2 regions of the Streptomyces olindensis genome follow, and region 2 is predicted to be linked to the other one. Evidence: predicted binding sites of a transcription regulator. Region 2 holds the regulator's gene; the other holds the start of a gene.

Region 1 (10,578 bases), on a different contig from region 2:
GCAGTGCCGTGGCCGCCGCCGCCAGTCGCTTGCTCCGCTCGGCGCGTTCCTCCGGGCTCATCGACAGGGCCTCGTGCAGGGCCGCCGCCGTGCCCGTGATGTCGTAGGGGTTGACCGTGATCGCGTCCTCGCCCAGCTCCTCGTACGCCCCGGCCTCCCGCGACAGCACCAGCGCGCAGCCCGCGTCGGAGACGACCGGGACCTCCTTGGCGACCAGGTTCATGCCGTCCCGGATGGGGTTGACCAGGGCCACGTCGGCCAGGCGGTAGGCGGCCAGGGAGCGGGCGAAGTCGTCCTTCACGTGCAGCACGACCGGCGTCCAGCCCGGTGTGCCGTACTCGGCGTTGATCTCGTCCGCCAGCCGCTGCACCTCGGCCGTGTAGTCGCGGTACACCGCGAGGTCCTGCCGCGAGGGGTAGGCGAAGGCGACGTGCACCACGCGCTCGCGCCACTCGGCGTGGGCCTGGAGCAGCCGGCGGTACGCCAGCAGTCCGCGCACGATGTTCTTCGACAGCTCCGTGCGGTCCACCCGGACGATCGTGCGGCGGCCCTCGCCGATCTCCTCCCGGAGCGCGGCCATCCGCTCCTCGACGTCCTGCTCGTGGGACCGCTTGCGCAGGAAGTCCGCGTCGGCGCCCAGCCCGTGCACGCCGACGCGCGTGCCGCCGAGCCCGCCCGCGAACCGCTCCGCGCACGCGACGAAGGCGTCCGCCCAGCGCTGCGTGAGGAAGCCCAGCCGGTCCGCGCCGAGCATGCCGCGCAGCACCTGCCCGGCCACGTCGTCCGGCAGCATCCGGAAGTACTCGGGCGGCGCCCACGGCGTGTGCGAGAAGTGGCCGATCCTCAGGTCCGGGCGCAGCTCGCGGAGCATGCCCGGCACCAGCGTCAGGTGGTAGTCCTGCACGACGACCGCCGCGCCCCGCGCCGCCTCCTCGGCCAGCGCCTCGGCGAACGCCCGGTTGTATTGCTCGTAGGACGCCCACTGGCGCCGGAACTCCGCGTCGAAGACCGGCTCCAGCGGCGTCTGGTACAGCATGTGGTGCACGAACCACAGGACCGAGTTGGCGATGCCGTTGTAGGCGTCGGCGTGCACGTCGGCCGGAATGTCCAGCATCCGCACGCCGTCCTCGCCGACCCCGCGCCGGACCGCCTCCCGGTCGCCGTCGGACAGCGCCGAGCACACCCACAGCGCGTCCGCGTCGGACCCGATCGCGGACAGCCCCGAGACCAGCCCGCCACCGCCCCGCTTGGCGTTCAGCGAACCGTCCTCGTCCACCGCGTAGGAGACCGGACCGCGGTTGGAGGCCACCAGCACACGTGCAGCACCGTACGTCGAAGCCATACGCCTCAACCTAGCCCGGCCTGTAAACGCTCAAACGTACGTACCTGACCCACACGGCCGAAAACGACACCGGTCAGGCCGCCTTCCGCTCCTGGTACTCGGCGATCTCCACCATCGGCGGACGTTCCTCGGTGTCGACGGAGTACGTGCGCGGCTCGAAGCCGTCCCCGCCCCGCTCGAACTGCGTCAGGGACGGCCGGATCAGATGCCCCCGGGCCAGCCGCAGCTGGGCCGTGCGGTAGATCGCGGCGGCCATCCGGCCCAGCGCCTGCCCGTCCTGGTGCCGGTGCTTGCGCACCCCGACGTCCACCTGGGCGAGGGCGTCCAGGCCCACCAGGTGCAGCGCGTCGACCAGCATGCCCAGCTCGACGCCGTACCCGACGGGGAACGGCAGCTGCTCCAGCAGCGAGCGGCGGGCGGCGTACTCCCCGCCGAGCGGCTGCACGAAGCCGGCCAGCTGCGGCCAGTGCATGTTCAGCAGCGGGCGCGCCATCAGTTCCGTGACCCGGCCGCCCTGCCCGGCAGCGCCGCCCAGCGGGCGGTCGTACATGCCCTTCACCAGATCCACGTCCGGCTCGGTGAGCAGCGGGCCCACGATCCCGGAGACGAAGTCGGACGAGAAGTCCCTCAGGTCGGCGTCGATGAAGCAGACGATGTCCCCGCGCGTGACGAGCAGCGAGCGCCACAGCACCTCGCCCTTGCCGGGCACGGCGGGCAGCCGCGGCAGGATGGTGTCCCGGTGCACCACCGTCGCGCCCGCGGCGGCGGCCACCTCCGAGGTGCGGTCGGTCGACCCCGAGTCGACGACCACCAGCTCGTCGACGAGCGGGACCTGCCGCATCAGGTCGTGGCGGATGACGGAGGCGATGTCACCGACCGTCTCCTCCTCGTTGAGCGCGGGCAGCACGACGCTGACCGTCTGGCCCGTGCGCTGCTTGGCGGCCAGGATCCGGTGGAGCGGACGCTCGGTCGCGGACCAGGAACGGGTGCTCAGCCAGCGTTCGACTTCTTCCAGCACCGTGGCGGCTCCTTAGCGTTCTCTCGGCGGGACGGACTGTGAGCCATCTCGCGGTTCGGACGACTATCTCAAGGGTCCTGGTCGTCGGTTACAGTCTTGAACAACGCGGATGACCATCGCATGTCCGGGGTCAACCGTCGTTTACAACCACATACAGCTCATCCAGAGGGGCAGAGGGATACGGCCCGATGAAGCCCCGGCAACCCTCCAGTCGGTACTCGTAGGTCACTGGCGACCACAGCGCGAGGCTCCCGGCTAGGGAAGGTGCCAAATCCGTCTCACGGCGAGATGCGTCGTGAGGAAGATGAGGAGAAAGGGCCTCGCCTCACATGGCTGTGCAGACTGTTGCAAGCACCACCAACTCCACCGTCGACCTCGGCCCGGCCGCTGCTCTGAGCTGCCGCGAGTGCGGTCACCGGGTACCCCTCGGCCCGGTCTTCGCCTGCGAGGAGTGTTTCGGCCCGCTGGAGATCGCCTACGACTTCTCCGCGTACGACGCCGAGGAGCTGCGCAAGAAGATCGAAGCGGGTCCCGCGAACATCTGGCGTTACGCGCCGCTGCTGCCCGTCCCGGCCGACGTGGCGGACAAGCCGAACCTCAACCCGGGCTGGACCAAGCTGATCAAGGCCGACAACCTCGCCCGTGAGCTGGGTGTCGAGGCCGGAAAGCTGTTCGTGAAGGACGACTCGGGCAACCCGACGCACTCCTTCAAGGACCGCGTCGTCGCGCAGGCCCTGGAGGCCGCCCGCGCCTTCGGCTTCACCACGCTCTCCTGCTCCTCCACCGGCAACCTCGCCGGCGCCGTGGGCGCCGCCGCGGCCCGCGCCGGCTTCCGCTCCTGCGTGTTCATCCCGCACGACCTGGAGCAGGGCAAGGTCGTCATGGCCGCGGTCTACGGCGGCGAGCTCGTCGGCATCGAGGGCAACTACGACGACGTGAACCGCTTCTGCTCCGAGCTGATCGGCGACCCGGCCGGCGAGGGCTGGGGCTTCGTCAACGTCAACCTGCGGCCGTACTACGCCGAGGGCTCCAAGACGCTGGCGTACGAGATCTGCGAGCAGCTCGGCTGGCGGCTGCCCGACCAGATCGTGGTGCCGATCGCCTCCGGCTCCCAGCTCACGAAGATCGACAAGGGTCTGCAGGAGCTGATCAAGCTCGGGCTCGTCGAGGACAAGCCGTACAAGATCTTCGGTGCGCAGGCCGAGGGCTGCTCGCCGGTGTCGACGGCGTTCAAGGCCGGGCACGACGTGGTGCGGCCGCAGAAGCCGGACACGATCGCCAAGTCGCTGGCGATCGGCAACCCGGCGGACGGGCCGTACGTGCTGGATATCGCGCGGCGGACGGGCGGCGCGGTGGAGGACGTGAACGACGAGCAGGTCGTCGAGGCGATCAAGATCCTCGCCCGGACGGAGGGTGTCTTCGCGGAGACCGCCGGTGGGGTGACGGTGGGCGTGACGAAGAAGCTGATCGACAACGGGGTGCTCGACCCGTCGAAGACGACCGTGGTGCTGAACACCGGGGACGGTCTCAAGACGCTGGACGCGGTGGCGGGCACGGGGCTGACCGCGACCATTCGCCCGAGCCTGGAGTCGTTCCGGGACGCTGGGCTCGTCTGACCGTTGTTCCCTGCGGGCCGGTGGGGGCTGGTCGCGCAGTTCCCCGCGCCCCTAAAAGCAGGTGCGTCACCCAACCGGAGGTTTTGAAGTCATGAGCGTCACCGTTCGCATCCCCACCATCCTGCGTACCTACACCGGTGGGCAGGCCGAGGTCGCCGCCGAGGGGGCGACCCTCGGGGAGGTCATCGCCGATCTGGAGAAGAACCACACCGGGATCGCCGCCCGCGTGCTGGACGACCAGGGCAAGCTGCGCCGGTTCGTCAACGTGTACGTGAACGACGACGACGTGCGGTTCGAGCAGGGGCTGGAGACGGCGACGCCGGACGGTGCCGGCGTGTCGATCATCCCCGCCGTCGCCGGTGGCTGAACCGGTCGACCGGCCCGATTGTTACTTGCGGTAACGGTCGTCACCGAGAGTTCATCGAATTGCCCCCTCCGTGAGAGAAGCGGAGGGGGCAATTCAGTGTGGTTGAGCGGGGTACAGTTGGGGAACGCGATGCCGATCCCCTGATCGGAAACCCTGAATTCCTGCCGCACGCCCGACAAGATGTAGCCAAAGTGTGTGTGTCTTTCGCGGCTTTTGTTCCCTTTGTGTGGCCCGACTTGCCCTGAATTCAGACGAATTCTCCCCACATTCCGGATGCCGTGCGTCCAGAATTCTCGTCCGATTGACCTGTTGCAGACGGCAGTTGGACAGATACATTCAGCCGCGGTCGACGCGTTCCGGCGCACGCCCCCAACCGTGGGGGGTGAGGTCTGACCCGGATCCGCGAAGTGTGGATCTGTGCAAGGGCCAGTAATAGGGGAGTTAGGCATGGCTCAGGGCACCGTCAAGTGGTTCAACGCGGAGAAGGGGTACGGCTTCATCGCGGTCGACGGTGGTGCGGATGTTTTCGTCCACTACAGCGCGATCCAGATGGACGGTTACCGCACCCTGGAAGAGGGCCAGCGGGTTGAGTTCGAGATCTCGCAGGGCCAGAAGGGTCCGCAGGCCGACATGGTTCGCGTCGCCGGCTGAACGCGTTCCACGACCAACCGCAAGCGACCGGTCTTCTCTGAAGGGCCCGTACCCCCCGGGGTGCGGGCCCTTCGGCCTGTTCGAAGGCCCTGCCGGACGGTGTTCGCGGGTGGCTGAGCGCCCCGCCCGAACCCCGAGAGGCGCTTGCACTCGCAGGGGTCGAGTGCTAATCATTGCGTTAGCACTCTGAAGGTGAGAGTGACAACGTAAGGACCGGGTCGGTGAGGCCACGGACCGGGTGGGGCAAGGAACCACCGGTCGGGGCCGTCCGTCGCGGGCGCGGGCGCGGTCCGAAGTAATCACCCCCAGTCCTGGAGGGACCACTTCACATGGCCAAGATCATCGCGTTCGACGAGGAGGCGCGGCGCGGCCTCGAGCGCGGCATGAACCAGCTCGCGGACGCCGTGAAGGTGACGCTCGGCCCCAAGGGCCGCAACGTCGTCCTCGAGAAGAAGTGGGGCGCGCCCACGATCACCAACGATGGTGTCTCCATCGCCAAGGAGATCGAGCTCGAGGACCCGTACGAGAAGATCGGCGCCGAGCTGGTCAAGGAAGTCGCCAAGAAGACGGACGACGTCGCCGGTGACGGTACGACCACCGCGACCGTTCTCGCCCAGGCCCTGGTCAAGGAAGGCCTGCGCAACGTAGCCGCCGGCGCCAACCCGATGGCCCTCAAGCGCGGTATCGAGAAGGCCGTCGAGGCCGTCTCCGCCGCCCTGCTGGAGCAGGCGAAGGACGTCGAGACCAAGGAGCAGATCGCTTCCACGGCCTCCATCTCCGCCGCCGACACCCAGATCGGCGAGCTCATCGCCGAGGCCATGGACAAGGTCGGCAAGGAAGGCGTCATCACCGTCGAGGAGTCCCAGACCTTCGGTCTGGAGCTGGAGCTCACCGAGGGCATGCGCTTCGACAAGGGCTACATCTCGGCGTACTTCGCGACCGACATGGAGCGTATGGAGGCCGTCCTCGACGACCCGTACATCCTGATCGCGAACTCCAAGATCTCGAACGTCAAGGACCTGCTCCCGCTCCTGGAGAAGGTCATGCAGTCGGGCAAGCCGCTGCTGATCATCGCCGAGGACGTCGAGGGCGAGGCCCTGTCGACCCTGGTCGTCAACAAGATCCGCGGCACCTTCAAGTCCGTCGCCGTCAAGGCCCCGGGCTTCGGCGACCGCCGCAAGGCGATGCTGCAGGACATCGGCATCCTCACCGGCGGCGAGGTGATCTCCGAGGAGGTCGGCCTCAAGCTGGAGAACGCCACGCTCGACCTGCTGGGCAAGGCCCGCAAGGTCGTCATCACCAAGGACGAGACCACCATCGTCGACGGTGCCGGCTCCGCCGACCAGGTCCAGGGTCGCGTGAACCAGATCCGCGCCGAGATCGAGAACAGCGACTCGGACTACGACCGCGAGAAGCTGCAGGAGCGCCTGGCGAAGCTCGCCGGCGGTGTCGCGGTCATCAAGGCCGGTGCCGCCACCGAGGTGGAGCTCAAGGAGCGCAAGCACCGCATCGAGGACGCCGTGCGCAACGCCAAGGCGGCCGTCGAGGAGGGCATCGTCGCCGGTGGTGGCGTGGCCCTGCTGCAGGCCTCCCAGGTCTTCGAGAAGCTGGAGCTCGACGGTGACGAGGCGACCGGCGCCAACGCCGTGAAGCTCGCGCTGGAGGCCCCGCTGAAGCAGATCGCCGTCAACGGTGGTCTCGAGGGCGGCGTCGTCGTGGAGAAGGTGCGCAACCTCCAGGTCGGCCACGGCCTGAACGCCGCGACCGGCGAGTACGTCGACATGATCGCCGAGGGCATCATCGACCCGGCGAAGGTGACCCGTTCCGCGCTGCAGAACGCCGCCTCCATCGCCGCGCTGTTCCTCACCACCGAGGCCGTCATCGCCGACAAGCCGGAGAAGGCCGCCGCGCCCGCCGGCGGCGGCATGCCGGGCGGTGACATGGACTTCTGATCGACCCGGTCGGTCAACGTCCTTTCCGAGGGCGGCACTCCCTGTTCCGACAGGGAGTGCCGCCCTCGGGCGTGTCCGGGATCACAGTGGGGGCGGGATGCCATGGGCGGGGCCGGGCTGTTGGAATGAGCGCCCTATGCGTATGCACATACCGTCCGGTACCTCCCGAGGAGTCCCCACGTGACCGTCGCCGCCTCCCGCGCCGCCGAAATCCTGTCCCGGCCCGTCACCCTGGGCGGTCTGACCGTCCCCAACCGGATCGCCATGGCGCCCATGACGCGCATGTTCTCCCCGGGCGGCGTGCCCGGTGAGGACGTCGTCTCCTACTACGGGCGCCGCGCCGCCGCCGGAGTCGGTCTGATCGTCACCGAGGGCACCTACGTCGGCCACGAGTCGGCCGGGCAGAGCGACCGGGTGCCGCGGTTCCACGGCGAGGAGCAGCTCGCGGGCTGGGCGAAGGTCGCCGAGGCGGTGCACGCCGCGGGCGGCACGATCGTGCCGCAGCTGTGGCACATCGGCATGGTCCGCAAGCAGGGCGAGCCGCCCTTCGCCGACGCCCCGGCCGTCGGCCCCTCCGGCGTGCGCACGGACGGCACCGAGGGCACCGGCAAGGTCATGACGCAGGCCGACATCGACGCCGTCATCGGCGCGTTCGCCGAGGCCGCTGCCGCCGCCGAGCGCATCGGCTTCGACGGCGTGGAGCTCCACGGCGCCCACGGCTACCTGCTCGACCAGTTCCTCTGGGAGGGCACCAACCGCCGCACCGACGCCTACGGCGGCGACCGGGTCGCCCGCGCCAGGTTCTCGGCGGAGATCGTCGCGGCGGTCCGCGAGAGCGTCTCGGCCGACTTCCCCGTCATCTTCCGCTACTCGCAGTGGAAGCAGGACGCCTACGACGCCCGCCTCGCCGAGACCCCGGAGGAGCTGGAGTCCATCCTGACCCCGCTCGCCGCCGCCGGCGTCGACGCCTTCCACGCCTCCACGCGCCGCTACTGGGTGCCTGAGTTCGACGACTCCGACCTGAACCTCGCCGGCTGGACCAAGAAGCTCACCGGCAAGCCCGCCATCACCGTCGGCTCGGTCGGCCTGAACGGAGGCGACTTCCTCAAGTCCTTCCAGGGCCACGGCGCCGAGGTCGGCGACCTCGACAACCTCCTGGACCGCTTCGAGCGCGACGAGTTCGACATGGTCGCCGTCGGCCGCGCCCTGCTCCAGGACCCCGAGTGGGCCCGGAAGATCCTGGACGGCCGTTTCACGGACCTGGCGCCGTACGACCCGGCCGCGCTGAAGTCGCTCACCTGACCCCGTCACCCGAGGCTCTGGATCTGCTTGCGTCAGTCAAGGACACTGACCGAGCGCCTGTTCACCGGCACGTGAGGAGATCCAGATGACGACGACCGAGTCCCGCCCGCCGGCGGACGGTCCGGCCGAGCGGTCCGCCCCGGTGGTGCGCACCACCGCCGGGGCGGTACGGGGCCGCAGGGAGGAGGGGCTCGCCGTCTTCCGCGGCATCCCCTTCGCCGCACCCCCCGTGGGCGAGGCCCGCTTCATGGCCCCGCGCCCCGCCCCCACCTGGGACGGCATACGGGACACCCACGCGTTCGGCCCGCCGCCCCCGCAGGACCTCGGCCTGATGGGCGGCCCGGGCCTGTTCGACGTGCCCCAGGGCGACGACTGGCTCACGGTCAACGTCTGGACCCCCGACCCCGACCCGGCGGCCCGCCGCCCCGTGATGGTGTGGATCTACGGCGGTGCCTACAAGCTCGGCCACGCCGGCAGTCCCGGCTACGACGCCCGGCACATCGCCACCGACGGCGATCTCGTCGTCGTGTCCCTGAACTACCGGGTCGGCATGGAGGGGTTCGCCCACATCGAGGGGGCGCCCGCCAACCGCGGCCTGCTCGACCAGGTGGCCGCGCTGGAGTGGGTGCGGGACAACATCGAGGCGTTCGGCGGCGACCCGGAGCAGGTCACCGTCTTCGGCGAGTCCGCGGGCGCGGGGTCCGTGGCCTCGCTGCTGGCGATGGCGGGCACGTCCGGACTGTTCCGGCGGGCGATCGCGCAGAGCGTGCCGGGGACGTTCTTCTCCGCCGAGCTGGCCCGGGACATCGGTACGGCGCTCGCCGCCGAGATGGGCCTGCGCCCCACGGTCGCCGACCTGTCGTCGGTGGACCCGCGCCGGCTGACCGCCGCGGGCGAGGCGCTGGGCCCGAAGATGCCGCAGTACCTCGACCGTTGGGGACAGGCGGCCCCCACCGTCACGCCCTTCTCCCCGGTGGTCGACGGCGAGGTCCTGCCGACCACCCCGTGGCGGGCCCTGGCGGCCGGTGCGGCGAAGGACGTCGACCTGCTCGTCGGCCACAACCGCGACGAGTACCGCCTGTTCATCGCCATGGCCGGGCAACTGGGCAAGATCACCGACGAGCGGGCGAGCGCGGCCCTGCGCCTGTTCGCCCCCGGCCCCGACGGGGAAGCGGCCTACCGCGCGGCGTTCCCCGACGCCTCTCCGAGCGAACTGTACGAACGCGTCCAGACGGACTGGCTGTTCAACATGCCCTCGCTGCACCTGGCCGAGGCGCAGCGCGCGGGCGGCGGCAGCGCGTACCTGTACGAGCTGACCTGGCCGGCCCCCGGCAACGGCGGCGCGCTCGGCGCCTGCCACGGGCTGGACATCCCGCTGCTGTTCGGCACGTTCGGGGCGGACCTGGGGGCTCTGCTGTTCGCGGGTGCGGAGCCGCCCGCGGAGGCCGAGGCGCTGTCGTCCCGTTTCCGGTTGTCCTGGACGTCGTTCGCGCGGACGGGCGACCCGGGCTGGCCCGCGTACGACGACGAGCGGCGGCTCGTACAGGTGCTGGACGCGGAGCCGGAGGTCAGGGCGTACCCGGAGGAGGCGTCGCGGCGCCTGTGGGAGGGGTACGACTTCGCTCCGCTGCCCCTGCTGTGACGGGCTAGAGGTTGCCCATCGGCTCGATGTCGACCCGCACCGGCGTCCCCCACACCCGCAGCACCTCGTAGTCGGTGAACTCGTGCACCAGCCGGTACGCCATGGCGGCCCGGGGCGCCCGGCGCTGGGCGGCGATGTACAGCTCGGCCTCCCGGCGGTCCCGGCGCGGGGTGCCGCACAGCTGCCACGTCTGGCCGTTCCACAGCTCCGGCAGCCAGCGCTGCTGGGGCTGGGGGCGGTCGCCGCGCACGCCGTAGCGGGACTGGACGGGTTCGGTGGGCTGCGGCTGGAGCGGGGCGGGGCCGCCGTTGTACTCGTCTCGGCGGGCGGCCCGGCGCCGGGTCTCGCACAGCAGGCACAGATCCGGGGCGCCCTCGTCGACCGGGCCGTTCGGATGCTCGGGGCAGCGGGTGCTGGGCGCGGCGTTCGAGACGCTCTCCTCCAGCAGGTCGAGAGCGCGCCGCAGATCGGCCTTCACCTCGTGCAGCTTGGCGTCCGGGGTGTCGGCGGTGAGGGCTTCCCCGTGTTCACCGAGAAGCCGGAGGGCACGGCCGAGGGCGGTCAGCTGGGCGTGGTTCATGCTGTCCATTGTCCTCAGTCGGCGGATTCTTCTCCCGGCGGCGTAGGGACATCGCGGCGCGGATCCTGGCCGCGTGGTCGTGTACGGAGGGGGCGGGCAGGGGTGCGG
Region 2 (10,578 bases):
CGAGTTCAGCGGCCAGCACCTCCACCAGCTGCCCGGCGGGCAGCTCCCGCGCCATCCGGTGCCCCTGTCCGGCCCACAGCGCCATGCCCTGCGCGTCACCGGCCTTGGCGGCGGCCTTGCGCAGCGGCGAGGTGAGGTGGTGGATCTCGGGGTAGGCGGCGGGCGCGTACGGGCCGTGCTCGCGCAGGAACCGGTTGACTAGGCCGCGCGCGGGCCGTCCGGAGAAGGCCCGGGTCAACTCCGTGCGGACGAACAGGGGGTTGGTCAGCGCCTGCTTGTGCAGGGCGTTGGCGCCCGACTCGGGTGTGGCGAGGAAGGCCGTGCCGAGCTGGGCCGCGGCGGCGCCCGCGGCGAGCACCGCGGCGATCTGGCCGCCGCGCATGATGCCGCCGGCGGCGACGATCGGGATGTTGACGGCCTCCCTGATCTGGGCGACCAGCGACAGCAGGCCGATGCCGGAACCGTCCGTCTCGGGGACGTCCCGGTGGGTGCCCTGGTGGCCGCCGGCCTCGATGCCCTGCGCGATGACCGCGTCCGCGCCCGCCCGCTCGACGGCCCGGGCCTCGTCGGGGGTGGTGGCGGTGACCAGGACGAAGGTGCCGACGCGGTGCAGGGCGTCGACGACCTCGCGGCTCGGCGCGCCGAAGTGGAACGACACGACGGGCACGGGGTTGTCGCGGAGCACCGCGAGCTTGGTCTCGTAGCCGTCGTCGCGGCCGCTGTCGGGGTCGCCGAGTTCGGCCTCGTACCAGGTGGCCTCGCCGGCCAGCTGGTGGGCGTAGACGTCGACGGCGGCCGGGTCGGCGTACTCCGGCTGCGGCATGAAGAGGTTGACGCCGAAGGGCCTGCCGGTGAGGCTCCTCAGCTGCTTGATCTCCTCGTACATCCCGTCGGCGGTCTTGTAGCCGGCGGCGAGGAACCCGAGCCCGCCCGCCTCGCACACGGCGGCGGCGAGCTGCGGCACGGAGACGCCGCCCGCCATGGGGGCCTGCACGATCGGGAAGGGGAAGAGATCGGTCAGAGCGGAGGACATGACCGCATGTTGTCACGTCCTCCGAACAACTCCGAAACCGGCCTGCCGTGTGGCATAGACCAGAGGAACGCGCCCTCCACCACCACCCGGCAAGTTCCCGTCAGCGCCCGTTGAAAGCGTCCTTCAGCCGCGAGAATAGCCCTTGCTGCCCAGGCTGGAACTGCCCCTGGGGGCGCTCCTCGCCGCGCAGTTTCGCCAGCTCGCGCAGGAGGCGTTCCTGTTCGGGGTCGAGCTTGGTCGGGGTCTGGACCTCGACGTGGACGATGAGGTCGCCGCGCCCGCCGCCGCGCAGGTGGGTGACACCGCGGCCGTGCAGCGGGATCGACTGGCCGGACTGGGTGCCCGGGCGGATGTCGACCTCCTCCATGCCGTCCAGCGTCTCCAGCGGCACCTTCGTGCCGAGGGACGCCGCCGTCATGGGGATCGTCACCGTGCAGTGCAGGTCGTCGCCGCGCCGCTGGAACATGGGGTGCGGCAGCTCGTGGATCTCGACGTAGAGGTCACCGGCCGGACCGCCGCCGGGCCCGACCTCGCCCTCGCCGGCCAGCTGGATCCGCGTGCCGTTGTCGACACCGGCCGGGATCTTGACCGTGAGCGTGCGGCGGGAGCGGACCCGCCCGTCGCCCGCGCACTCCGGGCACGGAGTCGGGACCACCGTGCCGAAGCCCTGGCACTGCGGGCACGGCCGGGACGTCATGACCTGGCCGAGGAAGGACCGGGTGACCTGCGACACCTCACCGCGGCCGCGGCACATGTCGCACGTCTGCGCGGACGTGCCGGGGGCCGCGCCCTCGCCGTTGCAGGTGTTGCAGACGACCGCCGTGTCGACCTGGATGTCCTTCGTCGTGCCGAAGGCCGCCTCGTCGAGCTCCACCTCGATACGGATCATCGCGTCCTGGCCGCGGCGGGTGCGCGAGCGCGGACCGCGCTGCGACGCCGTGCCGAAGAACGCGTCCATGATGTCGGAGAAGTTCCCGAAGCCACCGGCTCCGAAGCCGCCCGCGCCGCCGCCCTGGGCCTGCGAGAGCGGGTCGCCGCCGAGGTCGTAGACCTGCTTCTTCTGCGGGTCCGACAGCACCTCGTAAGCGGCGTTGATCTCCTTGAACCGCTCCTGGGTCTTCGGATCGGGGTTGACGTCCGGGTGCAGCTCGCGCGCGAGCCGCCGGAAGGCCTTCTTGATCTCTTCCTGCGACGCGTCGCGGCGCACGCCGAGTACGGCGTAGTAGTCCGTGGCCACTACGACTCCGCCAGGATCTGTCCGACGTACCGTGCCACTGCGCGTACCGCTCCCATCGTTCCCGGGTAGTCCATGCGGGTCGGTCCGACCACGCCGAGCTTGGCGACTGCCTCGCCGCCCGAACCGTAGCCGACCGACACGACGGACGTGGAGTTGAGTCCTTCGTGGGCGTTCTCGTGACCGATACGGACGGTCACGCCCGGATCCTTCGCCTCGCCGAGCAGCTTGAGGAGCACGACCTGCTCCTCCAGCGCCTCCAGCACGGGCCGGATCGTGAGGGGGAAGTCATGACCGAAGCGGGTCAGATTGGCGGTGCCGCCGATCATCAGCCGCTCCTCGTTCTCCTCGACGAGCGTCTCCAGGAGTGTGGAGAGCACCGTGGAGACCGTACCCCGGTCCTCGTGCTCGAACGCCTCCGGGAGATCCTCCACCAGACTCGGCACATCCGCGAAACGGCGGTTCGCCACCCGGCTGTTGAGGCGCGCGCGCAGATCCGCGAGCGAGGCCTCGCCGAAGGGCGCCGGGCAGTCGACCACCCGCTGCTCGACCCGCCCGGTGTCCGTGATCAGCACGAGCATCACGCGCGCGGGCGCCAGGGAGAGCAGCTCCACGTGCCGCACGGTGGACCGGGTCAGCGACGGGTACTGCACGACGGCGACCTGGCGCGTGAGCTGCGCGAGCAGCCGTACCGTGCGCGCCACGACGTCGTCGAGGTCGACGGCGCCCTCCAGGAAGTTCTGGATCGCGCGCCGCTCGGGCGCGGTCATGGGCTTGACGCCGGCGAGCTTGTCCACGAACAGGCGGTAGCCCTTGTCGGTGGGGATGCGCCCGGCACTGGTGTGCGGCTGGGCGATGTATCCCTCGTCCTCCAGGGCCGCCATGTCGTTGCGGACGGTCGCCGGGGAGACGCCGAGGTTGTGCCGCTCGGTGAGGGCCTTGGAGCCGACCGGCTCCTCGGTGCCGACGTAGTCCTGGACGATGGCGCGCAGCACCTGAAGCCTGCGTTCACTGAGCATCGCGCACACCTCCAGAAGTCGTCCGCCCGTTGCCTGCCGTTCGCGGCCTGGCACTCTGCGCGTGCGAGTGCCAGCATTCCCCGGCCCAGTGTACGGCGGTGGGGTACACCCCCGGCAAGGCTGGTCGCACGGCGTCGTGCCCCGGGCCGGGGTCACGGCTAGCGTCGCCGTATGACGGTGACTTGGGAAGAGCTCGGCTGGGAGCGCGTGGCCTCCGGGGTGGGGCGGTGCCGGCTGCCGGTGTGGGACTGCACGGCGGGGCTGGTCGCCGGCGAGGACGCGGTCCTGGTGATCGACGCCGGGTCGAGCCCGGCCGAGGGCGCGCGGTTGCGCGAGCAGGCGCAGTCGCTCACCGGGCACCGTGTGACACATCTCGCGCTGACCCATCCCCACTTCGACCACGTCTTCGGGGCCTCGGCGTTCACGGGGGCGGAGGTCTTCGGCGCGGTGGGCGTGGACGCGGTGCTCTCGCGCCTGCGGGACCGCGAGGAGCTGCGCGCGGACGCGGTGCGCAACGGGCTGGCGGAGACGGTCGCCCAGGAGTCGGCGGACCTGCTGGTTCCGCCCCGCCACCTGGTGTCCGGCGAGTGGACCCTGGACCTGGGCGGCGGCTGCCAGGTGCTGCTGGCGAACGTGGGGCCGGGGCACACCGCGCACGACCTGGCGGTGCTGGTGCCGGGTGATCCGGAGGTGGTGTTCTGCGGCGACCTGGTCGAGGAGTCGGGCGAGCCCCAGGCGGGCCCGGACGCGGTGCCGTCGCACTGGCCGGCCGCGCTGGACCGGCTGCTCGCGCTGGGCGGCGAGGACGCGCTGTACGTGCCCGGTCACGGAGCGGTGGTGGACGCGGCGTTCGTCCGGGCCCAGCGGGACGCGCTGGCGACCCGTTTCGGCGTGTCTCCGTGACCACCCGCCCGGTTCTCCTATCGTCATCCGAATGCGCCAGTACTCTCCGGACCTGACCCCGCCGTGGAAGAAGCCCCAGCCGGTCCCCGAGGTCCCGGCGGAACCGGGCCTGGTGGTGGAGGAGCCCGGCAGCGGCTTCTGCGGGGCGGTCATCCGCTGCGAGGCGGGCACGGTGACGCTGGAGGACCGCTTCGGCAAGCACCGCGTGTTCCCGCTGGAGCCGCGCGGCTTCCTCCTGGAGGGCAAGGTGGTGACGCTGGTCCGCCCCTCCTCGGGCGCCCCGGCACGCCCCACCCGCACGGCCTCCGGTTCGGTGGCGGTCCCCGGCGCACGCGCGCGCGTGGCCCGCGCCGGCCGCATCTACGTCGAGGGCCGGCACGACGCCGAGCTCGTCGAGAAGGTGTGGGGCGACGACCTGCGCATCGAGGGCGTGGTGGTGGAGTACCTGGAGGGCGTGGACGACCTCCCGTCGATCGTCTCCGACTTCGCCCCCGGGCCGGACGCACGGCTGGGCGTCCTGGTGGACCACCTCGTACCCGGCTCGAAGGAGTGGCGCATCGCCCAGTCGGTGACGAGCGACCACGCGCTGGTGGTGGGCCACCCGTACATCGACATCTGGGAGGCGGTGAAACCGTCGTCCCTCGGCATCGACGCCTGGCCCCGGGTCCCGCGCGGCCAGGACTGGAAGACGGGCGTGTGCCGGGCCCTGGGCTGGCCGGAGAACACGGGCGCGGCCTGGCAGCGGATCCTGTCGGGGGTCCACTCGTACAAGGACCTGGAGCCGGAGCTGCTGGGCCGGGTGGAAGAACTGATCGACTTCGTGACGGCGCCTTAGCTGCGCTTGGCTGCGGCCCGCGTCCCCGCTTGGCTGCGGGCAATCGTGCCGCTAAGGACGGCACCCGTCCCAAAGAAGCGGCACCCCGCTCCGCCGGGCTGCGGACCCACCCGGCCCCAGCACCGACGCCGCAGCACCTCAGTCCACCAGATCGCGCACCACACCGTCAGCCAGCAACCTGCCCCGCAGCGTCAGCACAGCCCGCCCCTCCGCATACGGCCCGGCATCCAGAAGCCCGTCCGACAGCGCCCTGCGCGAGGCGGCCAACCCCTCCTCCCGCAACAGCGACAACGGCACCCCCTCCCTCAGCCGCAGCTCCAGCAGGATCCGCTCGACCCGCCGGTCCTCCTCCGAGAGCACCTCACGCCCGGCCCCGGGCGACCGACCGGCCGCCAGCGCCGCCGCATACGCCCCGGGATGCTTCACGTTCCACCACCGCACCCCGCCCACATGGCTGTGCGCACCGGGCCCGGCCCCCCACCAGTCGGCCCCCCGCCAGTACAGCTCGTTGTGCAGACACCGCCCGGCCTGCGAGGTCGCCCAGTTCGACACCTCGTACCACTCGAAGCCCGCGCCCGAGAGCACCTCGTCGGCGATCAGGTACCGGTCGGCGTGGACGTCGTCGTCGGTCATCGGCACCTCGCCCCGGCGGATCCGCCGCGCCAGCTGCGTGCCCTCCTCGACGATCAGGGCGTACGCGCTGACGTGGTCCGGCCCGGCCCCCAGCACCGCGTCCAGCGACGCCCGCCAGTCCTCGTCGGACTCCCCCGGCGTGCCGTAGATCAGGTCGAGGTTCACGTGCTCGAACCCGGCGGCCCGGGCCTCCGCGACGCAGGCCTCCGGCCGCCCGGGCGTGTGCGTCCGGTCGAGCACCTTCAGCACGTGCTGCCGCGCGCTCTGCATCCCGAAGGAGATCCGGTTGAAGCCGCCCTCGCGCAGGGCCGCCAGATAGGCCGGGTCGACGGACTCCGGGTTCGCCTCCGTCGTGACCTCGGCGTCCGCCGCCAGCCCGAACTCGTCCCGGACGGCCTTCAGCATCCGTACGAGATCACCGGCGTCCAGCAGCGTCGGCGTACCGCCGCCCACGAACACCGTGCGGACGGGACGCGGGTCGTCCCCCAGGACCTTGCGGGCCAGGCGGATCTCGTCGACGAGCGTCTCGGCGTAGTTGTCCCGGGAGGCGAGGACCCCGCCGGTGCCGCGCAGCTCGGTCGCCGTGTACGTGTTGAAGTCGCAGTAGCCGCAGCGGGTCGCGCAGTACGGAACGTGCAGGTAGAACCCGAGCGGGCGGTCGGCGGCCCCGGTGAGCGCGGACGCGGGCAGCGTGCCGTCGTCGGGGACGGGCTCGCCGTCGGGAAGTGCGGAAGGCATGCCTTCCATTGTCCAGCACCCGCGCCGTGGCTCCGCCGGGAGCAGCGGTCACTCCGCCTGGAGCACCAGCAGGGCGAGATCGTCCGCCGGGGGCCGCGCCCCGAACTCGTGCACCAGCCGCTTGATCCTTTCGGCTATCAGCTCCGCGTCGAGACCGGCGCACCCGGCGAGCGCCGCCGCGAGCCCGTCCCCGTCGTCGAACTGGCGGGAGCCCGAGCGGCGCTCGGTCACGCCGTCCGTGACGCACAGCAGCGTGTCGCCGGAGCGCAGCTCGAAGGTCTCGCTGCTGTACGTGGCGTCCTCGACGACCCCCAGGAGGGTCTGCGGCTGGGCGCACGAGTGGACCTCGCCGCCCGCCCCGAGCAGCAGGGGCAGCGGGTGCCCGGCGGAGGCGACGGTGCAGCGGACACCGCCGTCGAAGGGGACCAGTTCGCCGTAGAGCAGGGACAGGAAGCGCGTCTGGGGGCCGTCGCCGGGCGGGGTCGGTCGCGCGCCCGCGGCGACCAGTGCCCGGGCCGCCGCGTCCGCGGCCTCCGTGGCGTCGTCGAGGAGGAGCTGGTTGAGGCGGTCGAGGACGTCGGCCACGCGGTAGCCCTCGCGGGCCAGCAGCCGCAGCCAGGGCCGGGCCAGCCCGATGACGACGGCGGCCTCGGGCCCTTTGCCCTGGACGTCGCCGACGGCGAAGCACCAGCGGCCGTCGCCGGCCGGGAACAGGTCGTAGAAGTCGCCGCTGGGCCCGCCCTTGTCGTACGGCTCGTAGACGAGCGCGCTGCGCACCCCGGGGATCTCGGCCACGGCCCCGGGCAGCAGTCCGCGCTGGAGCACGGCGCTGATGGTGGCCTGCCGGGCGTACTGGCGGGCGGCGCCGATGGCGAGCGCGACGCGGCGGCTCAGGTCCTCGACGAGGCCGGTGATCTCGTCGGGGAAGCCGGCGGTCCCGGACCGTCCGATGACGAGGGTGCCGAGCGGACGGCCCCCCGCGACCAGCCGGTACGCCAGTGCCTGGCCCGGTTCGCCGGGCGCGTCGCCGAGCGCCTCGCCGGGCCAGGGGTAGTCGACGGGGCCGGTCCGTAACGGGTCGGACGGGGGCGGCGGGTCCTTCTCCAGGGCGCGGCGCAGTTCCTCGATGTGGTTCTCGCTGCCGTGCCAGACCCGGGCCAGCCGGGGCCCGCCCGCTCCGGGCCCGCCGCCCCAGCCGCCGCCGGTGGCCTCGTCCTCCAGCCAGACCGCGCACCAGTCGGCCAGCCGGGGCACGATCAGCTGCCCGGCGAGGGCGGCGACCAGGTCCTCGTCGAGCTGCCCGGCGAGCAGGTCGGAGGCCTCGGCGAGGAAGGAGAGGGCACCGCGGCCCAGCCAGGCGCCGTCGCGGCCGTCCGGCCCGTCGCGGCCCTCGTGGCGGTCCCGCCAGTCCCGCAGGTCGTTCCAGCCCCGCCAGTCGCGCAGACCGTGGTGGTCCCGGGAGTCGCGCACACCGTGGGAGTCACGGGGGTCACTGTCGGAAGTGTCAGGATTGTCCCAGGAGTAGTCGTACTCGTCGCGGAAGCCCCGCGGCCCCCGCGAGTCCTCGGCGTCGGCCCGGCCACGCGCGTCCTCTCCGCCATCCCGGCCGTACCGGGGCTCCGGCGCCAGGATCTCCGCCACGCGCAACCCGCGCGCCAGCGCGTGCTCCCCGGCGTACGCCTCGATCTGCTCCCCCGCCGCGCATCCGGCGGCGGGCAGCCGCGCCCACACGGTCTTCCGCCCCGTGCGGTACGTGATCCCCCACGCCTCGGAGAGCGCGCCGACGAGTCGCAGGCCGCGCCCGTACTCGGGGGTGTCGTGCGGTGTCTCCGGCTCGCCGCCGCGCGGGGCGCGGGAGGGGTGGTGGTCGGAGACCTCGACGACCAGCGCTGCCGTGGCCCGGTCGTCACCGCCCTCCAGCCGGCACTCCATCTCGACGTCGGTGCCGGCGTGCACGACCGCGTTGGTGACGAGTTCGCTGACGACGAGCGTGGCGTCGTCGGCGAGGCGGTCGGTGAGGTGCTCGGCGCCCGGCAGACCGAGGTCGGTCCACTCGGCGAGCGCCGCGCGCACCAGGGCGCGCGCGGCGCCCGGCGCGACGGAACTGCCGGACAGGGTCGCGTGCGCCCGCGCGCACCCCTGCGCGTGCGCCTCGGCAGCGGGCAGGGGCGCCGCACAGGCCGGTGCGGACCCCTCGGCGACGGGCCCGGCGAGGGGCCCTTCTTGAGCGGGCACGGGCGTCTCCCCAGCGTGTGCAGGCGCCTCTGAGGCACGGGAAGCGGTCTCCCGTTGCGTCGGAATGGCCCCCATGGACAGCTCCCCGGGCAGTTCGTACGAATACGCCACAGTCGATGCCGACAGAGTGACAGACTGGCCACGCCCATAAGCGCCGAGTTACCGAAGTGGGCCGCCATGAGTGAGAACAGTGCTACTCCTGTGGTCGAAGACCGGTACGAAGACGGTCAGATTCGTGCATCCGATCTGCGTCCGCTGCTCGCGGCCATGACAGCCGCACGCGACGGTGATTTCACCAAGGTGCCGGAAACCGGCCACGGGATGGTGGCCGAACTCAACGCCGTCTTCAACCAGATCATGGACCGCAGCGTCCACTTCACCACCGAGGTGCGCCGCGTCAAACGCGAGCTGGTGCGGCACGGCCGCCTCGACGAGCGGCTCTCGGCGAGCCCGGGGCAGGGTTTGTGGACGTCCCGCGTCGACGACGTCAACCAGCTGCTCGACGCCCTGGTCGCCCCGGCGGCGAACGCCACGCGCGTGCTGGACGCGGTGGCCGGCGGCGATCTGACCCAGCGGGTCGATCTGCACGACGGGACCCGGCAGTTACGGGGTGATCTGCGCCGGCTGGGCCGGGCCGTGAACAAGATGGTGGACCAGCTGTCCCTGTTCACGGGCGAGGTGACGCGGGTCGCGCGCGAGGTCGGCACCGAGGGGCGGCTCGGCGGCCGGGCCAAGGTGCAGGGCCTGTCGGGCAGTTGGCGGGACGTGACGGAGGCCGTCAACACGATGGCGTCCCGGCTGACGGCCCAGGTGCGGGACATCGCGGCGGTGACGACGGCGGTGGCCCGCGGCGACCTGACCCGCACGGTCACGGTCGAGGCGACGGGTGAGCTGCTGGAACTGAAGCTGACCGTGAACACGATGGTCGACCAGCTCTCGGCCTTCGCCGACGAGGTCACCCGCGTGGCCCGCGAGGTCGGCACCGAGGGGCAGTTGGGCGGCCGGGCGCAGGTCCGGGGCGTGTCCGGGGTGTGGAAGGACCTCACCGACAACGTCAACTTCATGGCGTCGAACCTGACGTCTCAGGTCCGCAACATCGCCCAGGTGACGACGGCCGTGGCCAACGGCGACCTGTCCCAGAAGATCACGGTGGACGCGCAGGGCGAGATCCTCGAACTCAAGTCCACGATCAACACGATGGTGGACCAGCTCTCCGCCTTCGCCGACGAGGTCACCCGCGTCGCCCGCGAGGTCGGCACCGAGGGCAACCTCGGCGGCCGGGCGCAGGTCCGGGGCGTCTCCGGCGTCTGGAAGGACCTCACCGACAACGTCAACTTCATGGCGGACAACCTCACCTCCCAGGTGCGGAACATCGCGCTCGTCTCCACCGCCGTCGCCCAGGGAGACCTCGGCAAGAAGATCACGGTGGAGGCCAAGGGCGAGATCCTGGAGCTGAAGTCGACGATCAACACGATGGTGGACCAGCTCTCCGCCTTCGCCGACGAGGTGACCCGCGTCGCCCGCGAGGTCGGCACCGAGGGCAACCTCGGCGGGCAGGCCCAGGTCCGGGGCGTCTCCGGCGTCTGGAAGGACCTCACCGACAACGTCAACTTCATGGCGCTGAACCTGACCTCTCAGGTCCGCAACATCGCCCAGGTGACGACGGCCGTGGCCAACGGCGACCTGTCGAAGAAGATCACGGTCGACGCCCGGGGCGAGATCCTCGAACTGAAGGACACCGTCAACACGATGGTGGAGCAACTGCGCGCGTTCGCCGACGAGGTGACCCGCGTGGCCCGCGAGGTCGGCACCGACGGGCGGCTCGGCGGCCGGGCCCAGGTGCTGGGCGTCTCCGGGGTCTGGCGGGACCTGACGGACAACGTCAACTACATGGCCGACAACCTGACCTCCCAGGTGCGGAACATCGCCCAGGTCGCGACGGCCGTGG

Evidence for each region. The regulator HrcA, encoded in region 2, represses chaperone genes, less so after heat shock. The targets are predictions, from matches to a motif close to TTNGCACTCNGNNNNNCNGAGTGCNAA.
Region 1: a site for HrcA is predicted at 5,173-5,199, ahead of groL (chaperonin GroEL). Genes of this name have one in related genera too.

The regions. Positions count from the first base shown of each region.
Region 1 covers NZ_JBEYZD010000078.1:10,213-20,790, forward strand. The annotation lists gene ABZ948_RS34145 (alpha,alpha-trehalose-phosphate synthase (UDP-forming)) at 1-1,342, opposite strand, end outside; gene ABZ948_RS34150 (glucosyl-3-phosphoglycerate synthase) at 1,416-2,360, opposite strand; SAM riboswitch class I at 2,516-2,671, shown strand; gene thrC (threonine synthase) at 2,690-3,976, shown strand; gene ABZ948_RS34160 (ubiquitin-like small modifier protein 1) at 4,068-4,343, shown strand; gene ABZ948_RS34165 (cold-shock protein) at 4,791-4,994, shown strand; gene groL (chaperonin GroEL) at 5,324-6,946, shown strand; gene ABZ948_RS34175 (NADH:flavin oxidoreductase) at 7,127-8,248, shown strand; gene ABZ948_RS34180 (carboxylesterase/lipase family protein) at 8,334-9,890, shown strand; gene ABZ948_RS34185 (hypothetical protein) at 9,895-10,470, opposite strand; gene ABZ948_RS34190 (hypothetical protein) at 10,418-10,578, opposite strand, start outside.
Region 2 covers NZ_JBEYZD010000019.1:107,775-118,352, forward strand. The annotation lists gene ABZ948_RS15010 (nitronate monooxygenase) at 1-1,033, opposite strand, end outside; gene dnaJ (molecular chaperone DnaJ) at 1,134-2,270, opposite strand; gene hrcA (heat-inducible transcriptional repressor HrcA) at 2,270-3,286, opposite strand; gene ABZ948_RS15025 (MBL fold metallo-hydrolase) at 3,458-4,189, shown strand; gene ABZ948_RS15030 (DUF3097 domain-containing protein) at 4,221-5,024, shown strand; gene hemW (radical SAM family heme chaperone HemW) at 5,163-6,395, opposite strand; gene ABZ948_RS15040 (SpoIIE family protein phosphatase) at 6,444-8,705, opposite strand; gene ABZ948_RS15045 (HAMP domain-containing protein) at 8,898-10,578, shown strand, end outside.